Regions from separate parts of the Shewanella sp. SP2S2-4 genome, predicted to be linked through region 1. Evidence: predicted binding sites of a transcription regulator. Region 1 holds the regulator's gene; each other region holds the start of a gene.
What was found. Region 1 encodes MetJ, which represses methionine synthesis genes. Its sites were predicted from a motif close to TAGACGTCTAGACGTCTA; they were not measured.

Region 1 (10,185 bases):
GCAAATGGACAAAGGTGCCAAGCTGGTGGTCTTCGAGCCAAGATTCTCCGTCGTGGCCGATAAAGCCGATGAATGGTACGCCATTCGCCCCGGTACCGACGTGGCCGTCGCCTTGGCGTTATGCCATGTATTGATTGAAGATAATCTTTACGACAAGGCATTCGTCGCGCGCTATGTGGAAGGCTTCGAAGCCTTTGCCGCCGAAGTGAAAGCCTATACCCCTGAATGGGCAGAAACCATTTCCGATGTGCCTGCCAAAGACATTCGTCGCATCGCCCACGAATATGCGGCAAAAGCGCCCCATGCCGTGGTCGATTTTGGTCACAGAGCCACCTTTACCACCGAAGAGTTTGAGATGCGCCGCGCCCTGTACGCCGCCAACGTCTTGATTGGTAATATTGAGCGCAAGGGCGGGATTTATATCGGCCAGAAACCCGGTGATTACAACAAGCTTGCCGGTGAAGCAGTTGCGCCCGTATTGGCTAAACCTGGCGTGAAAGACATGCCAAAACCAGCAGCGAAACGTATCGATCAAGTGGAAGAACAGTACGCCATGATGTGGACATCGGGCGGCGTTTACCAAACTATTCTCGATGCCACCTTAAGCGCTGTTCCTTACCAGTTACACGGCTGGGTGATGTCACGCACTAACCCAATGCAAACCATGACAGACAGGGCGCGCGTTGTTGAAGCGATGAAAAAGCTCGACTTTGTTGCCGTGTGCGATGTGTATATCAGTGAAACCGCCGCCTATGCGGACGTGATTTTACCTGAGTCGACTTATCTTGAACGTGATGAAGAAATTGCTGATAAATCCGGTAAAAATCCGGCCTATTATGTGCGCCAACGTGTGGTTGAAACCTTAGGTGATACTAAGCCTTCTTGGCAGATCTTTAAGGATGTGGGCGTGGCTATGGGCCTTGGCGAGTTCTATCCATGGGAAAACATGGAAACCCTGCAAATGCTGCAGGTGAACCGCGACACTGACCTGCTGCGCCGTATCAAAGACGAAGGTTTTGTGAGTTTCGGTAAGCCAATTATGTTGTGCGAGCCTAAGATGGTTGCTGAGTTTATTAAGGCATACCCCAATGCGCGACCTGCCGATGAAGACGGCACTTACGCCAGTGCACTCACCTTTAAAACGCCAAGCGGCAAGATTGAACTCACTTCCGCGAAAGTGGAAGCCATGGCACCAGGCCGTGGGGTGATCAAGTTCCGCGAAGTGAATCTTAAAAAAGCAGATGAGCTGTACTTTATCCAAGGCAAAGTGGCGGTGCACACCAATGGCGCCACCCACAATGTACCTATGCTCGCTAACCTGATGTCGGATAACGCTGTGTGGGTTCACCCCATCACTGCGGGCAAATTAGGGATCAGCAATGGCGACCCAATCCGCCTCACCAGCAGTGTTGGCACAGAAGAAGGCCATGCCTTAGTCACGCCGGGTATTCGCCAAGATACTGTGTTTGCTTACATGGGCTTTGGTTCTAAAAACAAAGAGTTGGTCAGAGCAACGGGCAAAGGTATCCACTGCGGTAACTTACTGCCGCACGTGACGGCTCCTGTGTGTGGCATGACAGTGCACACCACGGGCGTCACGCTGGCAAAGCGCTAATCGGAGGCTTAAATGAATAAACGATATGTAATGGTGCACGACGAGAACAAGTGCATCGGCTGCCAAGCCTGTAACGTGGCGTGTCGCAGTGAAAATGGCGTACCCGAAGGCGTTACTCGTCTGCAAGTGCGTGTGGAAGGCCCCTTTGGTGAGATGCCCAATCTGCACTTCAAATACCACAGGGTATCTTGCCAGCAATGTGAAGATGCGCCCTGCGTTAAGGTGTGCCCAACGGGCGCGGCCTATGTGGGTGAAGACGGTATTATCTCTATCCATACCGAGAAGTGTGTCGGCTGTATGTACTGTGTGGCAGCGTGCCCTTATAAAGTGCGCTTTATGAACCCAGAAACCAAGGTGGCGGATAAGTGTAACTTCTGTAAAGACAGTCGTTTAGCGCGGGGCGAAGAGCCAGCGTGTGTGACAGAGTGTCCAACCGATGCCTTAGTGTTTGGCGATGCTAATGATCCGCAGAGTGACGTGGCCATCATGCTCAACACTAAAATCACATACCAAGATAAAACCCATTTGGGCACTAAACCTAGGGTATATCGCGTTCCTACCAAAAGAGGGGGGATTTGATTATGAACAATACTTGGGGCGACATGGCGCAATATGATCCTGTCACTTGGCACTGGGTCATCGCCGTTTACCTGTTTATGGCGGGGTTATCCGCGGGCAGTTTATTGATTGGCATTGGTTTACGCTGGGCGAATAAGGAACTCAGCGCCGGAGCCGAAAGTAGCATTCTTAAGGCGGCCGCCATTATTGGACCTGTGGCGATTAGCTTAGGTTTAGCCTGCTTAGTGTTTGATTTAACCAAACCATTCCACTTCTGGCTGATCTTAATTCACTATAACTTCCAGTCTGTGATGGCCATTGGGGTGCTGGCGCTGCTGGCGTATTCTCCCTTAGCCTTTGCCTACGCCATTATTGTGCTGCGGGATGACTTACCAAAATGGGGTTTGGGTTTCCTAACACCTATCGCTAAGTTACTTATGCCATTTCGAAAGCTGATTGAAGTATTGTTGTTTGTCCTCGCCATTGGCGTAGGGGCTTACACTGGCTTCTTAATTTCGGCGATGAATGCTTACCCTATGCTCAACACTGCGGTACTGCCTGCGCTGTTTTTAGTGTCGGGTTTATCGGCGGGCGCTGCGGCAAACGCGGTACTGGCACTCTTGCTGTTTAAGACTGACAGCCACGATAAAACTTTAGTCAAGATGCACGGTTTAGAGTTGCCTGTGATGGCAATTGAAATCCTGTTCCTGTTCATGTTGTTCTGCGCCTTGTACTTCAAGGGCGGCGCGGCGTCTGCGGCCTTAGCATCGTTAACTTCTGGGCTATGGGCAAGCGTGTTCTGGATAGGCGTCGTCGGTATAGGTTTTGGTATTCCATTGCTGTTCATGTTGCTACCAGCCGCGACTCGCCATACTAAGGGCGCGATGATCATGGTGGCTTGTGCGAGCTTAACGGGCGTACTCGCCTTAAGACACTTTATTGTGTACGCAGGGCAAAGCTATTTAAGCTGAGTGTAAGCTGGCTTTAGATATTGATAGATAAAGAAAAAGCACTGGCAATGTCAGTGCTTTTTATTGTTTGAATTTTCAGATGATTTGCCAGTACAAGCAGAGCGCTTATTGGGGCAATAACTCGATAACCGATTTCACCGTTAGCACTAAGGCGCTGATGCTGCACAGGACTAAGGTCGCCATTTTAGTTTTATCTTTATCGACACGGCCCACTAATCGCCCCGCGACTAAATACCCTAAAAGCACTGAAGGCAGCAACATTAAGGACAGCCACAGGTGCTTCAATTCTAATAAGCCAGTGATCGCCAGAATGACCATAGCTATGGTGGAGCTAAAAATGAAGAAGGCCGACAGGGCGGCGCGAAACTGCGAGGCATCTTTGCCTGATAATAGAATCGCCATCGGCGGGCCACCAATAGCGGCAATATTACCGAAAATCCCCGAGACGACGCCCGCCCCAAAGAGGGTTTTCTTATTCACTGGCAGGCTGAATTTATACAGGCTGAGGATAACCGCGACAGCCACAATGGCGGCGATGGATAACCCGAGTATGGGCTGAGGCGCAAACAGCAACAGACTCGCGCCGATAAAACCACCGGGCACGCGACCTAGGAGTGCATATTGCAAGCCATTGAATTCTAAATGACCACGCTCACGCACTAAGGTCAGCAGGGCGATGGAGAAACCCATAGCAATAACAGGCGCAGGTACGAGCTGCGGATCGACGATATAAAGCAAAGGACTGGCGACAACCGCTAGGCCAAACCCAATCAGGCTCTGGGTTAAGGCGCCAAGAAACACAATCAGTGAGGCCAGGGCGAGAGTCTGTGGATCTATCATAGAAAACATAGGATTCCATATAAACAAAAAGGGATCGTTAACGATCCCTATTGATGAGCACTGTGATGTAACTTTGCCAGCGACAAGTCGCTATTCCATGTCTTCCCACTCGATCCCCATCTCGTCCATCAGCAACTTGGCTTCGGCGGGAATGCTGTCTGGGCTATCTTTTGACAGATCTTCATCGTTAGGCAATGGCTGGCCAGTGTAGGCGTGCAAAAATGCCTCACACAACAGCTCGCTGTTGGTGGCGTGACGCAAATTATTGACCTGACGACGAGTTCGTTCGTCCGTAAGGACCTTAAGCACTTTGAGCGGAATAGACACAGTAATTTTTTTTACTTGTTCATTCTTCTTGCCATGTTCAGCATAGGGGCTGATGTATTCCCCATTCCATTCAGTCATTGACTCACCTGTTATAACGCTAAATTCGGGGCAGATTTTAAACCCTTACAAACAACAGTCAAATTATTGCTACTATTTCTTTGTGATTGCAAACAGATTTCTTTATGTTTAGACGTCTAAACGTCTTCACGCCTATTGACGATGGCGTTGTGCTTAGGTACATTTAGACGTCCAGACATCTCTATCAGTCTACCGAATTTAGGAGTCCACCCATGGCAGAGCGTCAATTAGCCACACTGGCAGTGCGTCAGGGTATCGAAAGCGATACTCAATATGGCGCAGTTGTGCCACCGATTTATTTGTCGACTAATTACGCCTTCGATGGTCATAAAAATCCTCGCGAATTCGATTACAGTCGTTCAGGCAACCCAACGCGCTGCATTTTAGGCGAAGCATTAGCGCAATTAGAAAAGGGCGCCACTGGCATAGTGACCTGCACTGGCATGGCGGCCATCACCTTAGTGACTACTTTGCTCGGCCCCGATGACCTATTGGTTGTGCCCCACGATTGCTACGGCGGTTCTTACCGTTTATTTACTAATTTGGCGAAGAAAGGCCAGTTTAAGCTGATTGTGGTCGATCAAACCGACAGCCAAGCGTTAGCCGTCGCTATCGCGCAAAATCCTAAGATGGTGTGGCTCGAAACCCCATCGAACCCGCTATTGCGTGTGGTGGATATCGAAGCCATTGCCAAGGCTAGCCATGAGGTCGGCGCGCTGGTGGTGGTTGATAACACCTTTTTATCGCCGATATTGCAACAACCCCTATTGTTAGGCGCGGATATCGTTATCCACTCCACCACTAAATATATCAATGGTCACAGCGATGTGGTTGGCGGCGCTGTGGTTGCCAAAGATGCACAAATTGGCGAAAGCTTACATTGGTGGTCGAACACGTTAGGCTTAACGGGGTCGGCATTTGATAGTTACTTAACCCTGCGCGGCCTACGCACCTTAGCGGTGCGAATTCGTGAACATCAAGCCAATGCCCAGCGCATTGTTGAGGTATTGACGCAAAGCCCTGTGGTGAGCAAAGTTTATTACCCTGGTCTTGCGGATCACCCTGGTCACACCATTGCAGCCAAGCAACAAAAAGGCTTTGGCGCTATGCTGAGTTTTGAGCTCAAGGGCGGCGAGGCCGAAGTGGTGGCCTTTTTAGGTGCACTCAGCTTATTTAGCGTGGCGGAAAGTTTAGGTGGCGTCGAAAGTTTAGTGGCCGTGCCCGCAACTATGACCCACAGAGCCATGGAGCCGCAGGCGCGTTTTGAGGCAGGCATTAAAGACACCCTATTGCGTTTATCGGTGGGTATTGAAGATGCCGCCGATTTAGTTGCAGATATTCAAGCAGGATTAGCCGCCGTTGCGGCTTGTCAGTAGAGGAATAATAGATGGCACGTTGTCACTTACATAAATTTGGTGGCTCCAGTTTAGCGGATGCCGATTGTTATCGTCGAGTCGCCCATATCCTGTTAACCCACGGTCATAGTGATGACCTTGTGGTGGTCTCTGCGGCGGGTAAGAGCACGAATTTCCTGTATAAATTATTAGAGCTGCGCGACGCGGGTCAGTTGTGGCAAGAAGAATTACAAGTGCTGACCAGCTATCAACAGGGGTTGGTAGAGCAGTTATTGTCGAACGAACAAGCCCGCGATCTGCGTGAGCGTTTGGCGACAGATCAGGCGCAACTCATCAGTTTATTGTCCCTCGACGAACGTAACGAATATCAAGTTAACCATGTGGTGAGCTTTGGCGAGCGTTGGTCGGCACGTTTAATGGCGGCGCTGCTGCGCGAATCTGGTGTGGCGGCAAGCCACGTGGATGCCTGTTCAATTTTAGTGGCCGATGAAGCCGCCGTGCCACAAATTCGGGTGCAGGAATCCCGCGCTAAAGTACAAGCGCTGTTGGCCGCCCATCCAAATGAACGACTGGTGATCACAGGCTTTATCTGCGCTAACGAGCGCGGCGATACTTTATTACTTGGTCGTAATGGTTCCGATTTTAGTGCTAGCTTGATTGCCAGCCTTGCCGACATCGAGCGCGTGACCATTTGGACCGATGTGGAAGGGGTGTTCAACGCCGATCCTAATAAGATCAACGATGCAAAATTACTGAAAAGCATGTCACTTGCCGAAGCCGACCGCTTAGCGCGTTTAGGCTCGCCGGTATTGCATTCGCGTACTTTGCAGCCTTTGTTTAATACCGAAGTGAGTTTAGCGGTGCGCTCAAGTTATGCATCACACACCGACTTTACCTTGATTGCGCCCCACAGTTCGTCGGCGAGCGCGCCTGTGGTGACGAACCTCAATGCAGTCGTGCTGTTCGGCTTTAAGCTTACGGGCGAATTAACAAGCCTATTAGATTCGTTGATTGCCGCGGGTTTAACGCCATTGGCACATTGGACGTCTGCCCATCAAAGGGTTGAGCTTGCCTATACCGCTGAAAATCAAAAACAAGTACAAAGATTACTCGATGCCGAGGCAGAAGCATTAGGGATCAGCGAACAACAGATCAACACAGATCTCGGCCTAGTGGCGTTAGTCAGTGCCGATGCAGAACATTATCGACGCAGTTTTGCTCGTTTATTAAGTCGTGATGCTAAACCTTTGTTTAGTGGTGACTTAAGTTTAGTGACGCTGGTGCCTCAGTCGCAGGTGAATTTGTTAACCCAAAAGGTCCACCGTCGCTGCGCTGGGCCGCGTAAACGCATTGGTGTCTTACTGCTCGGCGTGGGCAACATAGGTGAGGCTTGGGTCGATTTGTTTAAGTCGGTGTCGCCATCACTGGATCATGAACTCGAAGCCAGTGTTGAGTTAGTCGGTTTAGTCAGTTCGAGTAAAGCCTTGATTAAATCCACAGGCATTAATCTTGCCGCGTGGCAGACTGAGTTTAATACCGAGGCTACGCCTTGGCAGTACGAGCACTTGTTCGAGCAATTAGAACGGGTTAACTGCGATGAGCTGGTGGCCTTAGATATCAGTGCCAGCGCCAGTTTGACGCTGCAATATCCAGAGCTATTTGAGCGCGGCATCCATGTGGTGAGCGCGAATAAACTCGCGGGCTCGGGTCCACTGCCTTTCTACCGTGAGTTAAAGCAGCAACTGGGTAATCGTCGTTTATTTTGGCGTTATAACGCCAGCTGTGGCGCAGGTTTGCCTATCCAACATGCGTTAAATGATCTGCGTAACAGCGGTGATAGCGTTGAAGCCGTGGGCGGGATTTTCTCTGGCACCTTGTGTTGGTTATTTGAAAAATACGATACCAGCAAGCCTTTCTCTGAATTAGTGATTGAAGCCAGGGGCTTAGGGATTACTGAGCCCGATCCCCGTGACGATCTGTCTGGTCGTGACATGCAGCGTAAACTGCTCATTTTGGCCCGTGAAATTGGCCTTGAAATCGAGCTTGAAGATATTGAATTACGCTCATTAGTGCCAGCCGACTTGGCCGATATTCCCTTAGATCAGTTTCTCGCCCGCATTGCCGAGTTAGATGCCGATCTGCTGCAACAATATGGCGCAGCGGCGGAGCAAAATAAGGTGCTCAGATACGTGGCATCCTTAGATAACAGCGGCTCAGAGCTTAAAGCCGAAGTCGGTTTGCAGTGGATTGATGCCCATCATCCCTACGCTAATTTGACTCCAGGCGATAACGTGTTTGTGATCCGCAGCGTTTTCTATCAAGGCAATCCGTTGATCATCCGTGGACCGGGCGCCGGACGCGAAGTGACAGCGGCGGCGGTGCAGTCGGATCTAACGCAGATCTGTCGCGATCTCTTGCAAGAGTAGACTGAAATTCAGCAGCTTAAAGGACTCATTCGAGTCCTTTTTTATTGGCTAGAATAAATCTATCGAATTAACCGAGATTAAATGCGGTTTATGGACATTTTTTGGCTTGACTTACATCTCAGTTTCTCTAGTATATGGACATATAGACGTCCAAACGTCCATTTGAACGAATTCATACTAGCAAAGAGTAGCGCCAAGGGCGGTTGAGGAAATACACATGGCTTTTCATCACGCACAACATTCACAATCGCTGAACCAGAGCTTGTCTGAGCTTAATGGCGATATTAATGTTTCTTTTGAGTTTTTTCCGCCATCGACCCCCGAAATGGAACAGATCCTGTGGAACTCTATCCGTCGTTTAGAGCCGCTGAATCCTAAGTTTGTGTCTGTGACCTATGGCGCTAACTCAGGTGTGCGCGACCGTACCCACGGCGTGATTGAACGTATTCAACAGGAAACCGACCTTGTTGCCGCGCCGCACTTAACCTTAGTGGATGCCAGTGATGAAGAGCTGTTAGAACTGGCTAAGCATTACTGGAAGTCGGGCATTCGTGACATAGTGGCGCTACGGGGTGATTTACCCGCAGGCAGCCCTAAGCCAACCCGTTTTGCGGCGGATTTAGTGCGTTTACTGCGCTCAGTGGCTGACTTTGATATTTCCGTTGCGGCCTATCCAGAAGTGCATCCCGATGCGAGCAATGCACAGGCGGATTTGATCAACCTTAAGCGTAAGATTGATGCGGGCGCTAGCCGTGCCATTACCCAGTTTTTCTTCGATGTGGAATCTTACCTGCGTTTTCGTGACCGCTGCGTTGCCGCCGGTATCGACGTTGAAATCGTGCCAGGCATTTTACCTGTGACCAACTTTACCCAGTTAAAACGTTTCGCGGGCATGACCAATGTGTCGCTACCTAACTGGCTGCATAAGCAATTCGATGGTTTAGAAAACGATGCCGGTACACGCCAATTAGTGGGTGCAAACGTAGCGATTGATATGGTTAAGGTGTTGTCACGTGAAGGCGTGAAGGATTTCCACTTTTACACCCTAAACCGCGCCGAATTGACCTACGCGATTTGCCATACGTTAGGCGTGCGTCCTAAGTAAAACTTTATAAAATAAGCTAATAAAAACGCCGCAGAGAATGCGGCGTTTTGTTTTGTTTAAATTCTAAATTGAGCTAATAAAGTTGTTAAACGGACTGCGAGTTGGGCAAGCTCATCTCCAGCCCGTGCAGTTTGTACCGCACTATCTGTCGCATTAGTTGCAATGTCATTGATGTTATTAACATTCTTATTAATCTCAGCTGAAACCGCACATTGCTCATTTGCAGCGCTGGCGATCTGGATATTCATCTGGCTAATGGTGGAAACCGCATGGGTAATGGCTTCGAGTGCTTCACCCGCTTGGTGAACTTGGGATACACAGCTTTGGGTGGTGCGGGTGCTGGTTTCCATCGCATTGACTGTAGACTTAGCTTTATGCTGAAGCGCTTCGATCATCTGCTGAATTTCTGCCGTAGATGCTTGAGTGCGACTCGCCAGAGTGCGTACTTCATCGGCAACGACTGCAAACCCTCGACCTTGTTCTCCCGCCCTTGCGGCTTCAATTGCCGCATTGAGTGCGAGTAAATTAGTTTGGTCGGCAATATTACGGATAACTACAAGTACAGAATCGATTTCAGCGGTATTACGCTCTAATTCATTGATTGCACTTGCTGCTGTGGCTATTTCCTCGGCTAATATTGCGATAGTGGTTACCACTTTTTGTACAACTAATTTGCCTTGTTCGGTTGAGTCATTGGCATGATTGGCGGCATCGGCCGCATCGGTTGCGTTATGGGCAACTTCTTGTACCGTTGCGGCCATTTCATTCATTGCGGTGGCAACTTGATCTGTTTCGAGGTGTTGACGACTCGCCATCTTCTGGGTTTCCCGCGTAATGCTCGACATTTCTTCAGCAGAGGTTGCGAGTAAACTCGTGGCATCAGACACTTGAGTTACTGTGTGGTGGATTT
Region 2 (10,185 bases), on a different contig from region 1:
GGCTTGCCAGTCTGCGTATCGATAACCTATTCGATAAAGACTATGTTAGCGCAGGTTATTACGGTGGCCTTTGGGGGGATAGTTATTACTCTGGTCGAGGCCGTGATATTCGTTTAACCCTTGGTTATCGTTTTTAATATCTGATTATATAAGCTATTTTGCAGCCTTTAAATGAATATAAAGGCTGCTTTTGCTATTATCTATTCTTAAATTGTTTATCTTGTTCTTCTTTATTTAGCGGTTTAATACCAAGATAATATTCATAGCTATTTTTATCATTATTATCGGCAGACATCTCATTTTTATTATTAACTTCTTTCGATGTGTTGTCTTCTTTTTTTGCATACATAGTTAATTTAGGCTTAGTCTGTTTAGACTTGGTCTCCTCTGCAGCTGACTTATTCGCTATACTTTTAATCTCTTCATTGTCAGTAGCGGGTTTGTCTTCTATCTTGCCAAATTTATAGTTAAAAATAGCATTGGTTTCTACTGTTTCAATGGTTGATTTTTTCATGGTTTTGTATGATGCGACAATACCATGCTTACCTAAGGTAACTTCGGGATAAATTTTCTTACCTGTACCAACCTTTGCACCATCGACATACCAGTCTGCATCAACGTTGCTCGTTAGGGTAATCACTGTGGACTTAAGGCCCAGTTTTTCATTGAGTAATGATTCTATTTTGTTGTTATATGACGGCTTAAACGTCATGTTAACTCTATAATGCAGTTCTCCATTCATATTCATACTAGCATCAATAACCTTGTATGATAGTAGTACACTTTTATCGCTAAGGAATGGATCTGAATTAATCGTATTTTTAACTGTATACTTTTCGGTATCTTTTAAACAATCATTTATAGATTGAAATTTAGAACAAGTCATAGAGCTTTCTAGGTCAATTGACTTAACACTATCAGCACTGGATAACTCAGCAACAATACGATTAACTATTTCTTTTTTTAATGCAAAAAGTTGTGCGCTTCTTTGAGTTCGTTGACTATTAACAATTTCGTACTGTTTTAATATATCTTGATAGTTTTCTTTGTTTTTAACTTCGTCTTCGACCGATTTCTTTTCAAGTGAATCAATGTTCTTTACTAAGGTTTCGATTTCTTTGAAGTAATTACTCGGGTCACTTTCTGTTAAAATGGCATTGGGTAATGCCAATATTGCCTTGTTATAATGCTCTTTCTCGTTTTTGATGTTTGTTAATAGTGATTCATAATCATATTCACTTTTCTTATGATTAGATAAGCGGTCATTAATAGATATTAACAAGTTATCAATATCAAACTTTTGTTCGATTTGGTTTACTGATTGGTTTTCAGTTGCAGTTATCAACTCTAAGGCGTACGAGTTACTTGCACACAAGCACAACAAAGCAATGGTAAATTTACTGTATCTCACGTTTCTCTCCGATATTTTATCTGAAACAGTCAAAACAGCTTACTATTTCAGTGCTTTGAGCAAAAAACTCTACGTTTGGGCCATGATACTTAAGTTGATTTTTCTTTTCAAATGGATTGTTTGTTTGCCAATTCCAAATAAAGACATTTCCACTTTGATATCAGTTTGAGGCTCAATTGTATCCTTTGATTGAGTCATCTTATATTGGCAAGATTCTCATGACCATGATACTAAATGATGCTCATTACAGAACAATTGTTGCTGAAAACTGTGGCACTAGAGTGATGAGTAGTAATGAGCTAAAAGTCGACTATGTAGCGGGAATGCTATGCTTCAACACTGATGTTGAATTGGTCATTGTAAGTGAGAGGCATATTGCAATGAAATGCGAATGGGTGTCGCTTACCCTCGTTGTAGAAATAGAGATAAATTATTAGACGGACAGGCTCGTGACGACTTGAAGAATGGAAATGTTAAAATTGTTTTAAAACATGGGATTATATCTCCACCTCCAGCACCTTATTTGCTTCACCATTTGATGTTACATATAAGGTAGTCATTTTTTATTCTTTTCGTTAGGCTATTGTGCGACTTAGTACTGAAATTCTTTAAATTTTGGGTATGATGTGAAGAGTAACCGAATCATCTTATTGTTAATAAACAGGTGCAAAGTGTCTTATGACTGATCTTGAGCAACAGGTTTTTACTCAAGTTAGAGCTATTATAGCGAATGAAGAGCAAGTGATTGGCCGCCGAGGGATTTTAATTCCACTCAAAAAAGCGATCCTTGCTGAAGGCGACATTCGTAACGTGATCGACATCATCTCGAGTGACCCCGCATTGGCGGCGCACATGCTAATGCGCAGCAATTCCGCACAGGCATCAGGGGTGATTAACCCTAAGACTCGCTCCTTGAAAGAAGCTTTAGTCCGCTTAGGTCAAGTGAATATCTATCGCTATGCCTTTACGTTTTATCTGCAAGAGCGTCTCGATGAGCTGCCACAGCCCTATAAAAAGTTGGTCCAAGGTTATTGGAAGTTGACTGAAGATATTGCAACGGATGCGGTGGACAGTTTAGCGGATATGGAAGGCGTCGAGGTTGATGCTGATGAAGTGCAAACCTTGGCCCTGTTCAGTGTGTTCGGCCAAATTATCGCGCTCACGGCCTTTGCGTATTTAAATGCTAATGCCGAACAATCATTCCCTTTAAGCGTAATTAAGTCATTGATTGATAATCAACAGCAGACATTGACGATAGAATCATTCGAAGCGTTAGATCTCGATCAGGACTTGCGTCAAGAGTTTATGATTGCCCATAATTTGCGTCAGACCCGTAATTCGAATTCCCCTGGTTTAATCCTGCGCCGCGTATTGTCTATGCGTGGTCTATTGATGAATCCGCTGTAATATTTAGATGCGACAAATAACGGTTTGAACGAATAAAATAACTATTTAATTCAATAAAAAAAGCCTGCATTCGCAGGCTTTTTTGTTAGGTTTCACCTGTGTTAATTTGTCTTCTGCTGGCGGGATAAACCTTCACTCGCCACCAGTTGTAACCAATTTTGGATCAAGGCTGAGTTGGCGCTATGGCGGCGATAGGCGCCAAACAAAGGGCGTTTCAAGCCTTCTTGCCCGAGCTTCACTGTGGTAAGGCTTAGGCCATGCCCTTCATTTATCGACCAATTTGGCAGCGCGGCTATACCGTCTTTACAGGCGATGCGTTGCAGTAACATCATGGTTAAATCACAGGTTTTCTGCTCACCCGCTTCTATGCCTGCGGGCTCTAAAAAGTGGCGATAGATGTCTAAACGCGTCAGTGGTACGGGATAACTGATAATAGGCAAGTGTGCTAATTGCTTAGGGGTGACATAGGCTTCTTTCGCTAAAGGATGATCCTTAGCAACTACTAACTTTACTTCAAAATCAAACAAATGCTGATAAGCAAGTGAATGCCCAGGCACAGGATCTGAGGTCAGCACTATATCCAGTTCACCCATTTCCAAGGCATTGAGTGAGTCGAACAAGTGACGGCTCGACAAGTCTAACTCGGCTTGGGGATAGTCTTGTCTAAATTGCTCCATCACAGGCATTAACCAGCGAAAACAGCTGTGGCACTCAATGCCTACCCGCAACTGATTGGTTTCGGTTTCAAGGCCATTCTTAAGATCTGTCTCGGTTTCTAACACCTTAGGCAAAATCTCTTCCGCGAGATGAAGCAGGCGTGCACCTTCTTGGGTGAATGACAGCGGCTTACTCTTACGCACAAAAATAGGCGAGTTAATCCTTTGCTCCAACTCCTTAATTTGGTGGGAGAGTGCGGATTGAGTGACAAAACGTTTTTTGGCTGCGCCCGCCAAACTGCCACTTTCCTTCAGGGCCATTAAGGTTCGCAGATGTCTTAGTTCGATCATGTTCACTCCAGGTGAAATTCGCTCATGTTGTGCTTGAAATCAATTCGGTTGCTGGAATAGAGACTAACACAATAAACGTCTAGACGTCCAGACGCCCATTGTTATTTATCAAGGCGGAAATGCTGAAAAGTGCCAAGAGAACACAATCTGGTGGGTGCAAGTGCCGAATTTGGCTTATCTCAAATAAAGGAAGATAGGGTATGCAATTAAATAGTCTTGGGTTTCCCCGTATCGGGCGTCGACGTGAATTGAAATTTGCTTTAGAAAAATACTGGCGTGGTGAGAGTACTCAAGCCGAATTATGTGAAGTAGCGAGTGAACTGCGCCGTACCCATTGGCAGTGGCAAACCGCAGCGGGCATCGAGCAAGTACCCGTGGGGGATTTTGCCTTTTACGATCAAGTATTAACCCTGAGTGCGACCTTGAATGCCATCCCTGATCGCCACCGCGGCGAAGGCGCTATCGATCTCGATACCTTATTCCGTGTTGCCCGCGGCAGAGCGCCGACAGGCCAAGATGCGCCAGCCTCTGAAATGACCAAGTATTTCAATACTAATTATCATTATTTGGTGCCAGAGCTGACGCAAAACCAAGAGTTTTCGATTGCTTACGAGCAGTTTTTTGATGAAGTCAGCGAAGCGCAAGCGCTAGGCTATAAAGCCAAACCTGTTCTACTCGGTCCAGTCAGTTACTTATACCTTGCTAAAACCGTCGGCCAAGAGTTCGATAAGTTAAGTTTATTACCGAATTTATTAACGGCTTATGCTGATATTCTGGCGCGTTTCGCCGCCCAAGGTGTGGAATGGGTACAGTTAGATGAGCCTGTGCTGGCATTAGAATTAGACCTGCATTGGCAAGCGGCGATGACTAAGACTTATCAAGCATTAAGCACTGCTAACGTTAAGGTTCTCTTAGCGAGTTATTATGGCGGTATTGCGCATCATCAAGCCCTCGTATCTGCCTTGCCTGTTGCTGGTTTGCACTTGGATTTAGTTACGGCGCCAGAACAACTGGTTGTGTTTGCAAATGCGTTGCGCAGTGAGCAAATTTTGTCGGCGGGTGTGGTTAATGGCCGTAACGTGTGGGCGGCGGATATCGATTTGATTGCCGAGCGTATTGGCGCTGTGGCGCGTGATTTAGGCGATCGTCTGTGGATTGGCACATCATGTTCATTGCTGCACAGCCCAGTCGATTTAGATGTTGAAGTCAAACTATTACCTGTGCTGCGTAAGCAGTTAGCCTTTGCTAAGCAGAAACTGTTGGAATTGAGCAAAATTCGCCAATTATTGTTGGCGCCTAATTCGGATGAAGCACAAAAAATCAGTGCTTTTTGTATCGCTCGTCGTCAAGCCAAAGCACAGGCTGCGGATAAGCAAGTGATTGAGCGTGTTGCGGCATTAACCACTGCGGATTACGAGCGTGTCAGTGATTTCAGCGTACGCCAAAGCGTGCAGCAGCAAAAATACCGTTTACCCCTGTTACCCACTACGACCATAGGTTCGTTCCCGCAAACACCCGCTATTCGAGGATTACGCAGCCGCTGGCGTAAGGGCGAGATAAGTGATGCTCAGTATACTGAGCAGTTACAGCAAGTGACCCGCGATACTATCGAACGCCAACTAAAACTGGGTATCGACGTACTCGTGCACGGTGAAGCCGAACGTAACGACATGGTGGAATACTTTGGCGAGCAGTTAGCTGGCGTTGGTTTTAGTAAAAATGGCTGGGTACAAAGTTATGGCTCACGTTGTGTTAAGCCACCCTTGATTTACGGCGATGTGAGTCGTCCAAAAGCTATGACAGTCGAGTGGGCTGAGTTTGCCCAGAGTCTTACCGACAAGCCCGTAAAAGGCATGTTGACGGGGCCTGTGACAATTCTGCATTGGTCATTCGCCCGTGAAGATATCAGCCGCGATGCGATTGCGACACAACTGGCGCTGGCGATTCGTGATGAAGTGGTCGATTTACAAAATGCGGGGATTGGCATTATTCAAATTGATGAACCTGCCTTCCGTGAAGGTTTGCCATTGAAACAAAGTAAGTGGCAAACCTATTTAGATTGGGCGGTGAATGCCTTTAAACTCAGCGCTGCTGGCGTGACTGATGAGACTCAAATCCACACCCACATGTGTTACAGCGAGTTTAACGACACGATTGCCGCGATTGCTGCCATGGATGCAGATGTGATCACAATCGAGACGTCGCGTTCGCGGATGGAGTTACTCAACGCCTTTGAAGATTTTGAATATCCCAATGAAATCGGCCCCGGTGTGTATGACATCCACTCACCAAACATTCCAAGTGTGGAGGCCATGGTGCAGTTAATCGAGAAAGCCGCGCAGAAAGTCCCCGTGCGTCAATTATGGGTCAACCCAGATTGTGGCCTAAAAACCCGAACTTGGGATGAAGTCGAACCTGCATTGAAAAACATGGTTGATGCAACCCGCGTACTGCGTCGTCGTCTTGGCTAATATCACTGCTCGAGTGAGAGTTTTTAACTGAACTTATTGAGCTTACTCAGTAAAAAGACACCGGATGTTTATGCCTCCGGTGTCTTTTATTCGCTGCGAATAAGGGAAGCGCCACTGTCTATTGGCAATGTTTAATATCAAGGTTCAATAGACGTACAGAGCGAATAACGATTCTTAGTTTAGGCTAATTAACCAGTAGTAAGCTATTGATAACCTTGTTAGATGTTAAGCATCTCGTGGTAAGCCTTTTTTGATGATACGCACCATGCGTTCAGTCTTGCGGCGTGCTTTTTGTTGTTCAGTTGCGGCGGTGTCGGCAAGGCGCGATTGCTGAGCATTGAGCGCCCATTCGATATGTTCACGCACTATCTCATCGATATCGTCACTGTCATTGCGGGCGTTAAGTGCGGCAATAATGCTTGGGCTTGCGGGGGCGTTACCCAGCGCGACTGCGATATTACGTAGCCAGCGTTTATGACCAATTCGGCGAATGGCGCTGCCTTCGGTTTGCTTTAGAAATTCGGCCTCGCTCCAAGCAAAAAGGCTGAGAAGGTCGGGCTGTTTTAACTGGGGACGAATATGGAAGTCGGTTTCGGCTGTGAGTGGCGCTTGGCGATTGATGGGGCACACGAGCTGACAATCATCGCAGCCATAGATGCGATTGCCCATAAGTGGCCTAAATTCTTCAGGAATAGCGCCTTGCAGCTCGATGGTGAGATAGGAAATACAGCGTCTGCCATCGACCACATAAGGTTCTACGATTGCACCTGTTGGGCAGGAGGTGATGCAGGCGACGCAACTGTTACAGCCTTCTTGGATTGGAATATCCACAGGCAGAGGCAAATTGATCAGTAGCTCACCTAAAAAGAACCAACTACCCGCCTCATGGTTGAGTATGAGTGAGTGTTTACCTGTCCAACCTATACCGGCTTTTTCGGCTAATGGGCGCTCGAGTACTGGCGCTGAGTCGACGAAGGGACGGAAATCGGCGGCATCGAAACCGAGCGCAACTAACTCTGCACTGATTTGATCTCCCAGTTTTTTAAGCCGAGCGCGGATCAACTTGTGATAGTCGCGGCCACCCGCATAACGGGAGATATAACCTAAGTTGGGATCGGTGAGATTTGTGGCAAAGCCTGCTTCGGGTGGTAAATAGTCCATCCGTACGGATATCACTCGCACTGTGCCCGGATGCAATTCTTGCGGGCGAGCGCGCATCATCCCGTGGGTGGCCATATACGCCATTTCGCCATGAAACCCTTTGTCTAGCCATGCTTGGAGTTTGGCTTCTTCGGCCGTTAAATCTGTATCGCAAATGCCAACTTGTGCAAATCCGAGTGCTTTTCCCCACGTTTTTATTTGCAACGCGAGCCGCGACAGCGTGCTGGCATAGGATTGGTTGGGGATTTGATTGGCTAAAGTCGACATGGATTCATTGCAGTGAGGCTCTTGGCTAGGTGGCAATATGATAGCAAGTTTTCACTTGTTACGGACGAGTTTACTCAGTGAGCATGAATGAGAGGCTATTTTCTTTGGGCATATGTTTATTTGCAGCAGGGATTGAGTCTATGATTAGGTTTAATGTTTCCCGTTTGGTATCCGTATGCTGAGTGCGTTTCCCCTTAGGGCGTGTTTTCTTGCGATGAGCTTATTAGGCCTGATGCCTAATCTTGTTTTTGCGGTACCTGATAAGTTGAAATTGGTGACCGAAGCTTGGCCTCCAATGAGTTACGAGCAAGATGGCGTTCCCCAAGGTTTTGCGGTGGACTTAGTCAATATCTTGCAATCGAGACTGGGCCAGAGTGAAAAAATTGATGTGTTACCTTGGGCACGGGCGTATTCGATTGCCAATACTTCGGCGAATGTCTTACTTTTTGCGACGTCTATTAATGACGAGCGTGAAGATCATTTCGATTTTATCGGCCCGATTGCAACCAGCAAAATTGCTTTGTATGCGAGGGCGGCAGATCCCATTGCACTCGATCAACTTGCCGAACTTCAATCTAAAGATATTGTGGGGGTTTATCGAGAATCTGCTGGGGCGCAGCTGTTACAACAAGCCGGTGTGGATAACTTGCTGGTGGCGAGTTTTCCGCAGCAATCGGCTAAGCAATTACTGTTCTCTCGAATTCGTTTCTGGTGCCAAGCGGATCTTGCGGTTAAGCAGATACTTGAAGAAGTGGGCGCAAGTGAGGCAGATATACGCCAAGTGTATGTCGTATCTGAGATTAATCTCTATTTAGCCTTTTCTAAAGGGACGTCGGCGGCTACGGTCACGAGTTGGCAAACAGAGCTTGAGAAAATGAAAGACTCAGGGGAGTTTAGTCGTTTATATCAGACATGGTTTGGCGCTTTGCCACCGCCCTTACAGCATCAAGTGTTTTGGCATAAAAGCGTTTAATTCTCGCACGTAGCCTCATTTTTGGCAGCTTTAACACAATTCCTTCCCGCATTTTTAGCCTCATAAAGGGCATCGTCGGCACGTTTCAGTAGGCTGGCAAAGTCTCTGTCTTGATAAGTATTTTCAGTATTTGGTTGCGGCGCTAAGGTTGCGACTCCTGCGCTAACGGTCAATTTGAGTTCAGTGGGTAAATCCTCTGCGCCTAGGCGGCTAATATGAGCTTGCAACTGATGGGCAAGTTCACAAGCACGTTCAGCATCCGTGTTGGGTAAGAGAATTAAAAACTCTTCACCACCGATACGGCCAATAAGATCTTTATTACCCGTTAGGGCTTTACCTGCGCTTGCGATCGTCAGTAAGGCGCGATCGCCCAGTTCATGGCCGAAGTTATCGTTAATTTTCTTGAAGTGGTCCGCATCAAAGATAATCACCGAAAAAGGGCTTTGTTGTTTTAAGGCTTGCTGAAAATACTGCGCGGCTTGGGCATAAATATGCCGACGATTAGGGAGTTTGGTGAGGTAATCCGTAAGGGCAATGACCTGCAGCTGGCGATTTCTCTGTACTTGTTTATACGCAAATATCGACACTATTGTCAGGATAAAGCCCGTCAATAATAAAATAATGTGTTGTAATGATTTATTCTTCTCGAGTAGCGCGAGTTCTTGTTCTTTAAGGTTTTGGTTTTCAATCAAGCGCTGATTTTCAGATTCAATCCTAGTGGTATCAAACTTCACTTTTAATTCTGTGGTTTGATGGGAGAAGGAGTTGTCGTCGATCTTTTTGGTGAGGGCTACAAATTCCTGCAATGCGCCATAGGCCGCAGGTAAATTATTCATGGCCGCATAGACGTCACTTTTTAGCTGTAATAGTTGAGTGAGTCCCCGATCATTTTGCAGGGTTCGAAAGGCTTTTTCCCCTTGTTCGAGTTCGGTAAGCGCTTCTTTATAACGTGCTTGCTGAAACTTGATATTGCCCATAAAGAGCTTCATAAAGCTATAAGCGGCATGATCTTTTTCGTTAATCACAGCAGCGGCTTCAGTTAAATATTTTTCCGCTTCATTAAGACGATGGAGTTTGATTAAGCTAAAGGCAATATCCGTCGCCATAGTGGCGGCCACTTTTTCCAGCTGATGTTCCTTAAAGTATTGGTAGCTTAGCAAGAAGTTATCTATGGCCTGTTGATGTTCACCCAGTTCATCTAAGGCAAGGCCTATCTCTGAGGTGACATTCATTGCCTGTTCTTGGTTATTGTTCTTTAAATAAACTGCTTTGAGTTTAGTGTAATAACGGATCGCACTTTGGGGATCGCCATAACGTCTAAAGCTGGTGGCCATATCGGCAAGATTGATGTTAGCCCAGCCGGTTAAATTCAGTGACTCGTAGAGATCTTGCGCTGTTATGAGGTCGTCTAATGCGGCAGAAAAATCGCCAATATAGGAATACAGGGCGCCGCGAAGGCTACGTGAGTCGGCAATTAGTTTAAGATCT
Region 3 (10,185 bases), on a different contig from region 1:
CACCACGCCGACAATATTTTTGCCGATATCATGCACGTCGCCTTTTACCGTCACCATCAAAATCTTGCCGTTAGATTGGCCTTCGACCTTTTCCAGCTCGATATAGGGGTTTAAGTAAGCCACGGCTTTTTTCATCACCCGCGCCGATTTCACCACCTGCGGCAGGAACATCTTGCCCGAGCCGAACAAGTCACCGACCACGTTCATGCCGTCCATCAAGGCGCCTTCAATCACATCCAGTGGACGTTTCGCTTCTTGGCGCGCCGCTTCGGTATCTTCATCGATAAATTCGGTAATGCCTTTCACTAGCGCATGGGATAAGCGTTGGCTCACCGGCCAGCTGCGCCATTCTAAATCTTCTTTTTTACCCACCTGTGCGCCATCACCGCGGAATTTCTCCGCGATTTCAAGTAACTGCTCGGTATTGCTTGAGCCTTCGACTGGGCAGGGCAAGTTAAGCACCACGTTTTCGACCCGTACTTTAAGCTCAGGATCGATATCGTCGTAAATGGCTAACTGGCCCGCGTTGACAATGCCCATGTCCATGCCGACTTTGATGGCATGGTACAGGAATACGGCGTGAATCGCTTCGCGCACTGGGTTATTACCGCGGAACGAGAACGACACATTCGATACGCCGCCCGAAATCATTGCGTGGGGCAGGGTGGCTTTAATCGCTTTAATGGCATCAATAAAATCGACGGCATAGTTGTCGTGTTCATCGATACCCGTGGCGATGGCAAAAATGTTCGGGTCGAAGATGATGTCTTCTGGCGGAAAGCCGACCTTATCGACCAGAACCCGATAGGCGCGGGTACAGATTTCGATTTTACGTGCCTTAGTATCGGCCTGACCTTGCTCATCGAACGCCATGATAATGGCCGCCGCGCCGTAGCGTTTCACCAGTGTTGCTTGCTCAATAAACTTGGCTTCGCCTTCTTTAAGGGAAATCGAGTTAACTATGCCCTTGCCTTGAATGCATTTGAGGCCAGCTTCGATCACTTCCCACTTAGAGGAGTCGATCATAATCGGCACGCGGCTGATGTCGGGCTCTGAGGCAATCAAGTTTAAAAACTTGTGCATGATCTCGGCGCCATCGAGCATGCCTTCGTCCATGTTGATGTCGATGATCTGCGCGCCGCTTTCGACTTGCTCGCGGGCCACATCGAGCGCTTGCTCAAACTTACCGTCTTTGATCAGCTTTAAAAATTTGGCCGAACCTGTGACGTTGGTGCGCTCACCCACGTTAACGAACAAGGATTGGGCATCGATAGTCAGTGGTTCCAAACCGGCTAAGCGGCAGGCTACGGGGATATTGGGCAAGACGCGCGGGTTATGTCTGTCGACCGCTTCGCGAATAACGCGGATATGTTCAGGCGTACTACCACAGCAACCACCGATAATATTGAGCATGCCTTCGCGCGCCCAATCTTCAATCACGTTCGCCATGTCCTCTGGGGTTTCATCATAGCCGCCAAACTCGTTCGGCAGGCCCGCGTTCGGATGCGCCGACACATAACATTCGGCTATACGGGATAATTCTTCGACGTACGGGCGCAGCTCTTTTGGCCCGAGTGCACAGTTAAGACCGATAGATAACGGCTTGATATGGCGCAGGGAATTATAAAAAGCTTCGGTGGTTTGGCCGGTAAGGGTGCGGCCTGAGGCATCGGTAATGGTGCCCGAAATCATGATCGGTAATCTGTCTTTAGAATGCTGACCAAATAAGTCATCAAATACCGATTCAATCGCAAACAGTGCGGCCTTGGCGTTTAAGGTATCAAATATGGTCTCGACCATAATGATATCCGCGCCGCCTTCAATCAGCGCCTTAGTGGATTCTCGGTAAGCGCTCACTAACTCATCGAAGCTGACATTGCGATAGCCAGGGTCGTTCACATCGGGGCTGATCGAACACGTACGGTTAGTGGGGCCTAACACACCAGCGACGTAACGTGGAATGCCTGTGGCAGCAAACACTTCATCACAGGCTTCACGGGCAAGACGGGCACCGGCTAAGTTAATTTCGGCGGACAACGACTGCATGTCATAGTCGGCCATGGCGATAGTCGTAGCATTAAAGGTGTTGGTTTCAATGATGTCGGCACCGGCGTTTAAGTAGTCGGTGTGAATTTTTTTGATGATGTGGGGTTGCGACAATACCAATAAATCGTTGTTGCCTTTGACGTCAGTGTGCCAATCTTTAAAGCGTTCGCCGCGATAATCCTCTTCTTCGAGCTTGTGGTCTTGGATCATAGTGCCCATGGCACCGTCTAAGATTAGAATGCGCTCAGCAAGCTGTTTACGAATGTCTGCCAATATCTGGCCGGCTTTGGTAGAGGGTATCGTCATAAATAATTACCTTAAATACAGCTAAGTTAAGTCCAAGCATCGACCCTTGTTATGCTAAGTGCAGGGTAAAGCGTGTTGTGCAGTCCAGATATCGGCTCTCGTTATCGACCTTAGTGAGTGATCTAAATTAGCTAACTTATTTAGCGAACTTAGATCACTAACTTAGTTAGGCTAAGTGCATTCCATTCTGCTCGGTCGATATTTGACTACTCGTTTTAGTTATTCATTGTTAGAGTTTAGTTTTGGACATTTAAACGTATAGACGTCCATAATACGCGACTTATGATTGTCAGGGCAAGGTCAAAATTGACTGACGACAATTGAGTCCTATCAGCACTTTTCACCCAGTTTAACGGCTCGTTTTTTAGGGCTAGTTGTAGAGCTAGTTGTTGGGCTAAGGCGTAATTGAGTATATAGGACGACGGGTCTAATGTGGGCTTTCAACAAAATGTGCCACGAGTGATAGACATAGGAATACGATGAAACAAGTTCGATTGTTATTGTTACGCCACGGCGAGTGTGAAGGCGGCGCCATTTTACGCGGCCGTGTGGATGTGCCTTTAAGCGAACAGGGTTGGCAGCAAATGTCGGCAGCGGTTGAGGCGCAGGCAAGTACCTGTAGCGCGATTTACAGTTCGACTTCACGCCGCTGCGGCGAATTTGCCCAAGCCTTTGCCGCCGAGCTGCATTCGACGGCGGCGTTGGTATCAGAGTCAAGGCCATTGCAGGCGCAGTTTTTGTCGGGTTTACAGGAAATTGATTTTGGCGATTGGGACGGTTGTCGACTCGATGAGCTGTATCAGCAAGAGGGCGAACGTTTAGCGGCCTATTGGCAAAACCCTTGGCAAACACCGCCGCCCAATGGGGAAACTATGGCAAGCTTCGAGTCGCGGGTGAATGGCGCAATTGACCAGATACTCGCCGCCGAGTTTAAACGGTTGATTATCGACTCAGATAACGCCGAGCAGGTTACGGGCGCTAGCGTGGGTAAGGGCTTGAGTACGGGGGAGCTGGCTGCCAAGGTATGGGTCGTGACCCACGGCGGGGTGATCCGTCACCTAATGGCGCGCGCCCTTGGGGTTGAACGGGCAGTGGGATTTTACAGTCAACTCGATTTACCCGTGGCGGCCGTGGTGAGCATTACTGTGCTGCAGGATGAGCACGGCGTTTGTTACTGGCGTTTAGATTGGCCGAGCGGGCGCTGCGAGTGATCCGCGTTGCCCTAAGGTGAAGATTTTTCTTGTCTTACCAGCGTGATTGTCGATTGCCTATTAAGGTAAATATAGGATAATGCTTTTTCCTGACGTCCCCGACGCACACGGTCTTGCAAGGCTGGTGGCAGTGTATCGGATGACGTCACAGAAATAGGTGTTGGGAGTTTTGAGTGGTGCGAGGGTGTTCTGTGGCAACTATTGCCGAGACACGCTGCAAAGGCTTGAAATCAATCTCAACATAATAGGGAATCGGGGAGCTGCTTGTCAGTCAGCCCGAACTGTGCCCGCAACTGTGAGTGACTTTTTATATTGTTTTCAATACAAAAAGTGACGAGTCAGGAGACCTGCCTATTTCTGTTATCGCTGCGTGCAGCCTTAGTTCTCGAGCGGGTGACTCGAGGGAGCCGATGACAATGTGCACAACCTTTTTTAATTCAGGTTTGGACTCGCTAGGAGCACCACTTTGGTGAAACTCTCTGCCATCCAAACGAGCCATGCTTTGAATGACAGCGACACTCGCCCGTCAGCGAGCCAGACGGTCGCGCTCGATGTCAGCCAGTTAAGCTGGTGCATCGATGGCAAAACCATTCTTTCCAATATTAACTTTGCGCTGCCAACGGGGCAGATGTTGGGTTTGATTGGCCCTAACGGTGCGGGTAAGTCTAGCTTGCTACGCTGTTTGTATCGGTTTGTTCGCCCGACTCAGGGCAAAATTACCCTGTTTGATCAAGATATAGAGCGTTTATCACCCAAGGCGTTTGCTTGCCGTGTCGCTGTAGTGCAACAAGACACGCCGCACTATTTTGACCTAACCACAGAGCAATTGGTCAGCATGGGCTTAACGCCGCATAAGGGCATGTTCGATACCAATTCGAGTTGTGATGGCGAACGCATCGCCAAGGCATTAGAGAAAGTCGGCCTGAGTCATAAGATGCATCAACAGTACGAGCACTTATCCGGCGGTGAAAAGCAGCGTGCCTTGATCGCCCGTGCCATAGTGCAGCAGCCGCAACTGCTGATCCTCGACGAGCCTACCAATCACCTCGATGTGCGTTATCAAATCCAAATCCTCGAATTAGTGCGTAGCCTTGGCATCAGCGTGATTGCCTCTATTCACGATCTTAATTTAGCCAGCGCTCTGTGCGACAGTTTGTTGTTGATCCATAACGGTGAAGTCAGCGCTTTGGGCACACCAACAGAGGTATTAACCGAGGCGCGAATTGGCGATGTGTTCGGCGTGTGCGCTCAGGTGTCGACCCATCCACAACATAAAAAGCCCTTAATCAGCTACTTCTATGGCTACCATGATTCGACGCACAACATGGCTGATGCTTTGGCTGAGCGAGGCGAGGGCGGATGATTCAGGGAGTAAACAGCATTTCATCTCACATTTGGGGCGTATCGTGACACCTTTGACGAGACAACAACTGATGCTGGTCGCATTAGGCATAATCACTTTGATAACCCCCATTGCCGCCACGAGTTTTGGCGCGGCGAACATCAGCTTTATGGATGTTATCCAAGTGTTTATCAATAAAATGGCCAGCCTCACTCAAGCCAATGGCATGACGGAGCGCATCGTGATGGAGCTCAGACTGCCGCGTATTTTGCTGGCCTTTGTGGCGGGTGCGGGTTTGTCCTTGGCGGGTAGTGTGCTGCAAACCGTGACCCGCAATCCGCTGGCCGACCCTTATCTGTTTGGCATTAGCTCTGGCGCGTCCTTTGGCGCCGTGGTGATGTTGACGTTATTCACGGGCTCTGGATTTTTTGAAAATGCGGGCATGGCGGCGAACTCGGGGATTTTTAGTGGCTCGGGCGCCTTGTCGGGTTTGCTTTGGTTTAGCTTGCCCTTCGGCGCTTTTATTGGCGCCAGTTTGTCGGTACTGATAGTGCTGGCCTTGTCTGGCCTTGGGCTCAATAGCCAAGTGGAGCGCATGTTGCTCTCAGGCGTGGCGACCTCCTTTATGTTCGGCGCGCTAACGAGTCTGCTGCTGTATTTCGCCAGTCCGCAGGCGACGGCTTCTGTTTTGTTTTGGAGTTTAGGCAGTTTTGCCAAGGCCAGTTGGTCCTTATTAGTGCTGCCGACACTGGTGATTGGCGCGAGTTTGTTCATTATTTTAGGCATGAAACGGCAGATCATGGCGTTGCAAGCGGGGGATGAAACGGCGCATACCTTAGGGGTGAATGTGCCTAAGTTGCGACTCAATATGTTGCTGCTCTGCTCCTTGATTACCGCGATTTTGGTCGCCACCTGCGGCGGGATTGGCTTTGTCGGTTTGATGATCCCCCACACAGTGCGCATGCTGTTTCCCGGTCGTCAGCCGATTCTATTAACGGCGCTGGTGGGCGGATTATTTATGGTGTGGATTGATGTGCTGGCGCGCTGTTTGTTGGGCAATCAAGAGTTGCCTGTGGGCATTATCACAGCGGCCATAGGTAGCATGTTCTTTTTGCTGATTTTGCGTAAACGCAGAGTCATGGCGTAAGCACTTAGTCAGAACGTAATCCTAGAGTCATCTAGCAAGCGCAGACTGGCGAGATAATCAGCATTTTTGTTGATATCTGCCCCGCGATTGGAAATGCAAAATTGGACATGTTAGTCATAGACGCAGGATGCGTTGTGGTTATTTAAGATAATAAGTGGAGTGTGGATGTCTCAGTCAGCCGTGTCTTTTCAAATCAGCCCTGTGAGTAAAACGCAGGATCCATTGATCCAGCAGAAAATTGATCTTAAGACTAAGCCGCCCGGCGCCTTAGGTCAGCTCGAATCCTTAGCCTTACAGATTGCCCGCGTGCAAGCGACTGATTCACAACAAACGGATCAGCCACAAAATACTGTGCTCAAAATAGTCCAGCCAACCATGTTAGTGTTTGCGGGTGATCATGGTATTGCCGCAGAAGGCGTGTCGATTGCCCCTAGCGAAGTGACGCGCCAAATGGTGCAAAACTTTGCCCATGGCGGCGCGGCGATTAACGTTTTTTGTCGGCAGGTGGGCTTTACGCTCGAAGTGATCGATTGCGGTATTTTAACGCCAGTCGAAGGGGTTGAAGGCATTATCGATCAGCGTCTTGGCGCGGGCACAGGGGCGATTCATTTAGAGCCCGCGATGGCGCTGGAAACCGTCGATAAAGGCTTTGCGATGGCGCGCGATTTGATTGAACGTCACCATCAAGCAGGTTGTAACTTAGTCGCCTTTGGCGAAATGGGCATAGGCAATACCTCGGCTGCGGCAGCCATTATGGCGGCGATCATGCAGCTTGATGTGATTGATTGTGTCGGCCGAGGCACTGGCATTAATAGTGAAACCTTAGAACGTAAACTCATGCTGATTGAGCTGGCGTTATTGCTGCATCAAAGCGCCTTAACTGGGCCAAAGTCAGTGTTAGCTTGCCTAGGAGGTTTTGAAATTGTGCAGATGACGGGCGCGATGTTAGCCGCCGCCGAGCGCAAAATGCTGGTGGTTGTGGACGGTTTTATCGCTACTGCTGCGGCATTAGTCGCGGTGCAAATTGCCCCCAATGTGCGCGATTATTTGATTTTCGCCCACCAGTCAGACGAGCAAGGCCATAAGCGGATGTTAGAATTTTTGCAGGCGAAACCTTTATTATCACTCGGGCTGAGATTAGGCGAAGGTACGGGCGCAGCCTTGGCGTTGCCGCTTATTCAAGCCTCAGTAAATTTTTACAATCAAATGGCGAGTTTTAGTGATGCGGGGATTGAGGCTGTTGTATGATGTGCTCTGCTAAGTCGCTTATTTTACTTATTTAAAATAATAACTTTTTAGCCAACCGTTTTAATCTTAAACCTTGCAGCAAGTGTTAATTCACTAAGGATGCTTTATGTCAGAACGCGAAAGCTGGCACAAAGAGATAGATTTGTTTTTAGTTGCCATGGGCTATTTTACCCGCATTCCTATGCCTAAATGGGTCGAAGTCGATAGCGATAAGTTGAATAAGGCCAGCCGTTATTTCGGTCTCGTCGGTCTTTTGGTCGGCCTGTTAAGTGCCATTGTATTTTGGCTGACGCAGAACTGGCTCCCCGCCGGCGTCTCTGTGCTGTTAGCTATGTTGGTTGGCGTCTTGCTCACGGGCGGATTTCACGAGGATGGCCTAGCCGATACCTTCGACGGTTTTGGCGGTGGTTGGACGGCGGAAGACAAGCTACGGATCATGAAGGACTCGCGCCTTGGCAGTTATGGCGCACTGGCGTTGATGTTGGCCCTGCTGCTGAAATGGCAGTTGTTAGTCGAGTTGGCGCTGTACGATCCTGTGGTCGCGGGCTCGGCACTTATCGTCGCGCACACAGTCAGCCGCGTGGTATCAGCCAGTATTATCTTTAGTGAAAAATATGTCCGCGATGACGAGACCAGTAAGTCTAAGCCGCTATCGCAACATCAAGGCATTAATGAGCTGCTTATCCTGATCGCCAGCGGCGTATTAGTGCTGTTATTCCTCAAGGGGTTAGCGGCATTGTCATTGCTGTTAGTGATGATAGGACTGCGCCGTTTGATCATAGTGATCTTTAGACGCCAGATTGGCGGTTACACGGGTGATACCTTAGGCGCGGCGCAGCAAATAGCAGAAATCGTGTGTTATTTTGTATTGCTCGTTGTAGGTAACATACTGTGATCCACCTCGTCCTAGGCGGCGCCCGTAGCGGTAAGAGTCGCTACGGTGAAGCCTTAGTGCGCCAGTACACTGCGCTAGGCTTCGATGCCTGCTATGTGGCCACGGCGCAGGCGCTGGATGATGAAATGGCGACCCGTATCGCCAAACATCAAGCGGGACGAACGGACGATGGTATCGAATGGCAATTGTTTGAAGAGTCGCTCGCCCTTACGGCACTGTTAAAGCGCTTAGCAAAACCTGGGCGAGTGATTTTAGTGGACTGTTTAACCCTTTGGTTGACCAATCAATTACTCGCATCCAGCGCCAGGATTGATGATGACCCCGCGCCGACAGAGTGGAATGCGACAGACTTTATACCGTCTGCCAGTTCAACCTCTAACGATGAAGCTTTGGCGAGTTGGCAGGCAGAGAAAACCGCTTTTGTGGATTCCCTTGCCGAGCTTGAAGGTGTGGTGGTGTTGATCAGTAACGAAGTGGGCTCAGGTATTGTGCCCTTAGGCGAGTTGAGCCGACAATTTGTCGATGAAGCGGGCTGGTTAAACCAAGCCGTTGCCGCCTTAGCTGACAATGTCACCTTAGTGGTCGCGGGTTTACCCTTGGCACTCAAACCACTTTAATCTAACTCAGTTAAGTGATGTTGAGACTGAACTTTTATCTTTATCCCTGCAAACTAGAATAAGTTTTTAACCCTATGCCTTCTCCAAACACAGACAACACAGGCTGTGCAACTGCACTCGATACCGCTGACGCTTTAGCTATTCATTCTGCTGCTAATCTTGCGGTGAATCCCGCAGTGAATAGACCTGCGGTTAATTCGTTTCGGCGCGCAAAAGTCTTGATGGTGCAGGGCACAACATCGGATGCGGGTAAAAGCACCTTAGTGGCGGGTATTTGTCGTTTGCTCGCCCGAGAGGGCGTAAAGGTTGCGCCCTTTAAACCGCAAAATATGGCGCTTAATAGTGCAGTCACTATTGATGGCGGCGAGATTGGCCGCGCACAGGCGTTGCAAGCCGCGGCCTGTTATCTTGAGCCCCATACCGATTTTAATCCTATTCTGCTTAAACCTAGCTCGGACACGGGCGCGCAAATTATCGTTCACGGCAAAGCCCTGACAACGCTGGAAGCCTCGGCCTTTTTTGGGCCTAAATCTAAGGATTACAAGGCAATGGCACTCGCTGCTGTGCTGGAATCCTTCGAGCGATTAAGTGGCCAGTATCAAACCATAGTGGTGGAAGGCGCGGGCAGTCCGGCGGAGATCAATCTGCGCGAGGGCGATATTGCCAACATGGGATTTGCCGAAGCCGTAGATTGCCCAGTGATTATCATTGCCGATATCGATAAGGGCGGCGTATTTGCCCATTTGATCGGGACGCTGGCGCTGTTATCTGAGTCTGAACAGGCGCGGGTAAAGGGCTTTGTGATCAATCGTTTCCGTGGCGATATTAGCCTATTGCAATCTGGCCTCGATTGGCTTGAAGCTTATACGAACAAGCCTGTTTTAGGCGTGTTGCCTTATCTGCATGATTTACATCTCGATGCCGAAGATGCGCTGATAAGCTCGCCATCTAAAGGCGCTAACAGCCGCTTAAAAGTGCGGGTATTAGTGTACCCAAGGATCAGTAATCACACGGATTTTGATCCGCTGCGGTTGCATCCCGATATCGATTTTGACTATGTGTCATTGCAAACCCAAGCCGCGAGTCACGCCACTCATCTGCCCGCCGCCGATATATTGATCTTACCCGGCAGTAAGAATGTGCGCGCCGATTTGGCCTTTTTACGCCAGCAAGGTTGGGATAAGGATATCGCCACTCACCTGCGTTACGGCGGCAAAGTGCTCGGCATTTGCGGCGGTTACCAAATGTTAGGCCAAAGCATTGCCGATCCCTTAGGGATTGAAGACAGTGCGGGCGATACCGAAGGACTTGGCTACTTACCATTGAGCACAGAACTGAAAGCCGATAAACAGTTACGGCGGGTGAGCGGTGAG

Region 2: the regulator MetJ is predicted to act here: its motif matches at 3,898-3,915, upstream of metE (5-methyltetrahydropteroyltriglutamate--homocysteine S-methyltransferase).
Region 3: the regulator MetJ is predicted to act here: its motif matches at 2,604-2,621, upstream of metH (methionine synthase).

Annotation. Positions count from the first base shown of each region.
Region 1 is NZ_JAUOER010000020.1:71,619-81,803, reverse strand. Features, by position in the region: gene phsA (thiosulfate reductase PhsA) at 1-1,615, shown strand, start outside; gene Q4Q54_RS15535 (4Fe-4S dicluster domain-containing protein) at 1,628-2,194, shown strand; gene nrfD (NrfD/PsrC family molybdoenzyme membrane anchor subunit) at 2,197-3,144, shown strand; gene Q4Q54_RS15525 (sulfite exporter TauE/SafE family protein) at 3,250-3,993, opposite strand; gene metJ (met regulon transcriptional regulator MetJ) at 4,075-4,389, opposite strand; gene metB (cystathionine gamma-synthase) at 4,602-5,765, shown strand; gene Q4Q54_RS15510 (bifunctional aspartate kinase/homoserine dehydrogenase II) at 5,777-8,170, shown strand; gene metF (methylenetetrahydrofolate reductase) at 8,388-9,275, shown strand; gene Q4Q54_RS15500 (methyl-accepting chemotaxis protein) at 9,332-10,185, opposite strand, start outside.
Region 2 is NZ_JAUOER010000001.1:326,440-336,624, reverse strand. Features, by position in the region: gene Q4Q54_RS01495 (TonB-dependent receptor) at 1-137, shown strand, start outside; gene Q4Q54_RS01490 (hypothetical protein) at 197-1,411, opposite strand; gene Q4Q54_RS01485 (HDOD domain-containing protein) at 2,090-2,818, shown strand; gene Q4Q54_RS01480 (LysR family transcriptional regulator) at 2,920-3,825, opposite strand; gene metE (5-methyltetrahydropteroyltriglutamate--homocysteine S-methyltransferase) at 4,026-6,296, shown strand; gene queG (tRNA epoxyqueuosine(34) reductase QueG) at 6,522-7,724, opposite strand; gene Q4Q54_RS01465 (substrate-binding periplasmic protein) at 7,900-8,697, shown strand; gene Q4Q54_RS01460 (tetratricopeptide repeat-containing diguanylate cyclase) at 8,694-10,185, opposite strand, start outside.
Region 3 is NZ_JAUOER010000006.1:11,255-21,439, reverse strand. Features, by position in the region: gene metH (methionine synthase) at 1-2,352, opposite strand, end outside; gene Q4Q54_RS06715 (histidine phosphatase family protein) at 2,832-3,563, shown strand; cobalamin riboswitch at 3,767-3,933, shown strand; gene Q4Q54_RS06710 (ABC transporter ATP-binding protein) at 4,033-4,926, shown strand; gene Q4Q54_RS06705 (FecCD family ABC transporter permease) at 4,895-6,052, shown strand; gene cobT (nicotinate-nucleotide--dimethylbenzimidazole phosphoribosyltransferase) at 6,218-7,300, shown strand; gene Q4Q54_RS06695 (adenosylcobinamide-GDP ribazoletransferase) at 7,407-8,195, shown strand; gene cobU (bifunctional adenosylcobinamide kinase/adenosylcobinamide-phosphate guanylyltransferase) at 8,192-8,812, shown strand; gene Q4Q54_RS06685 (cobyric acid synthase) at 8,887-10,185, shown strand, end outside.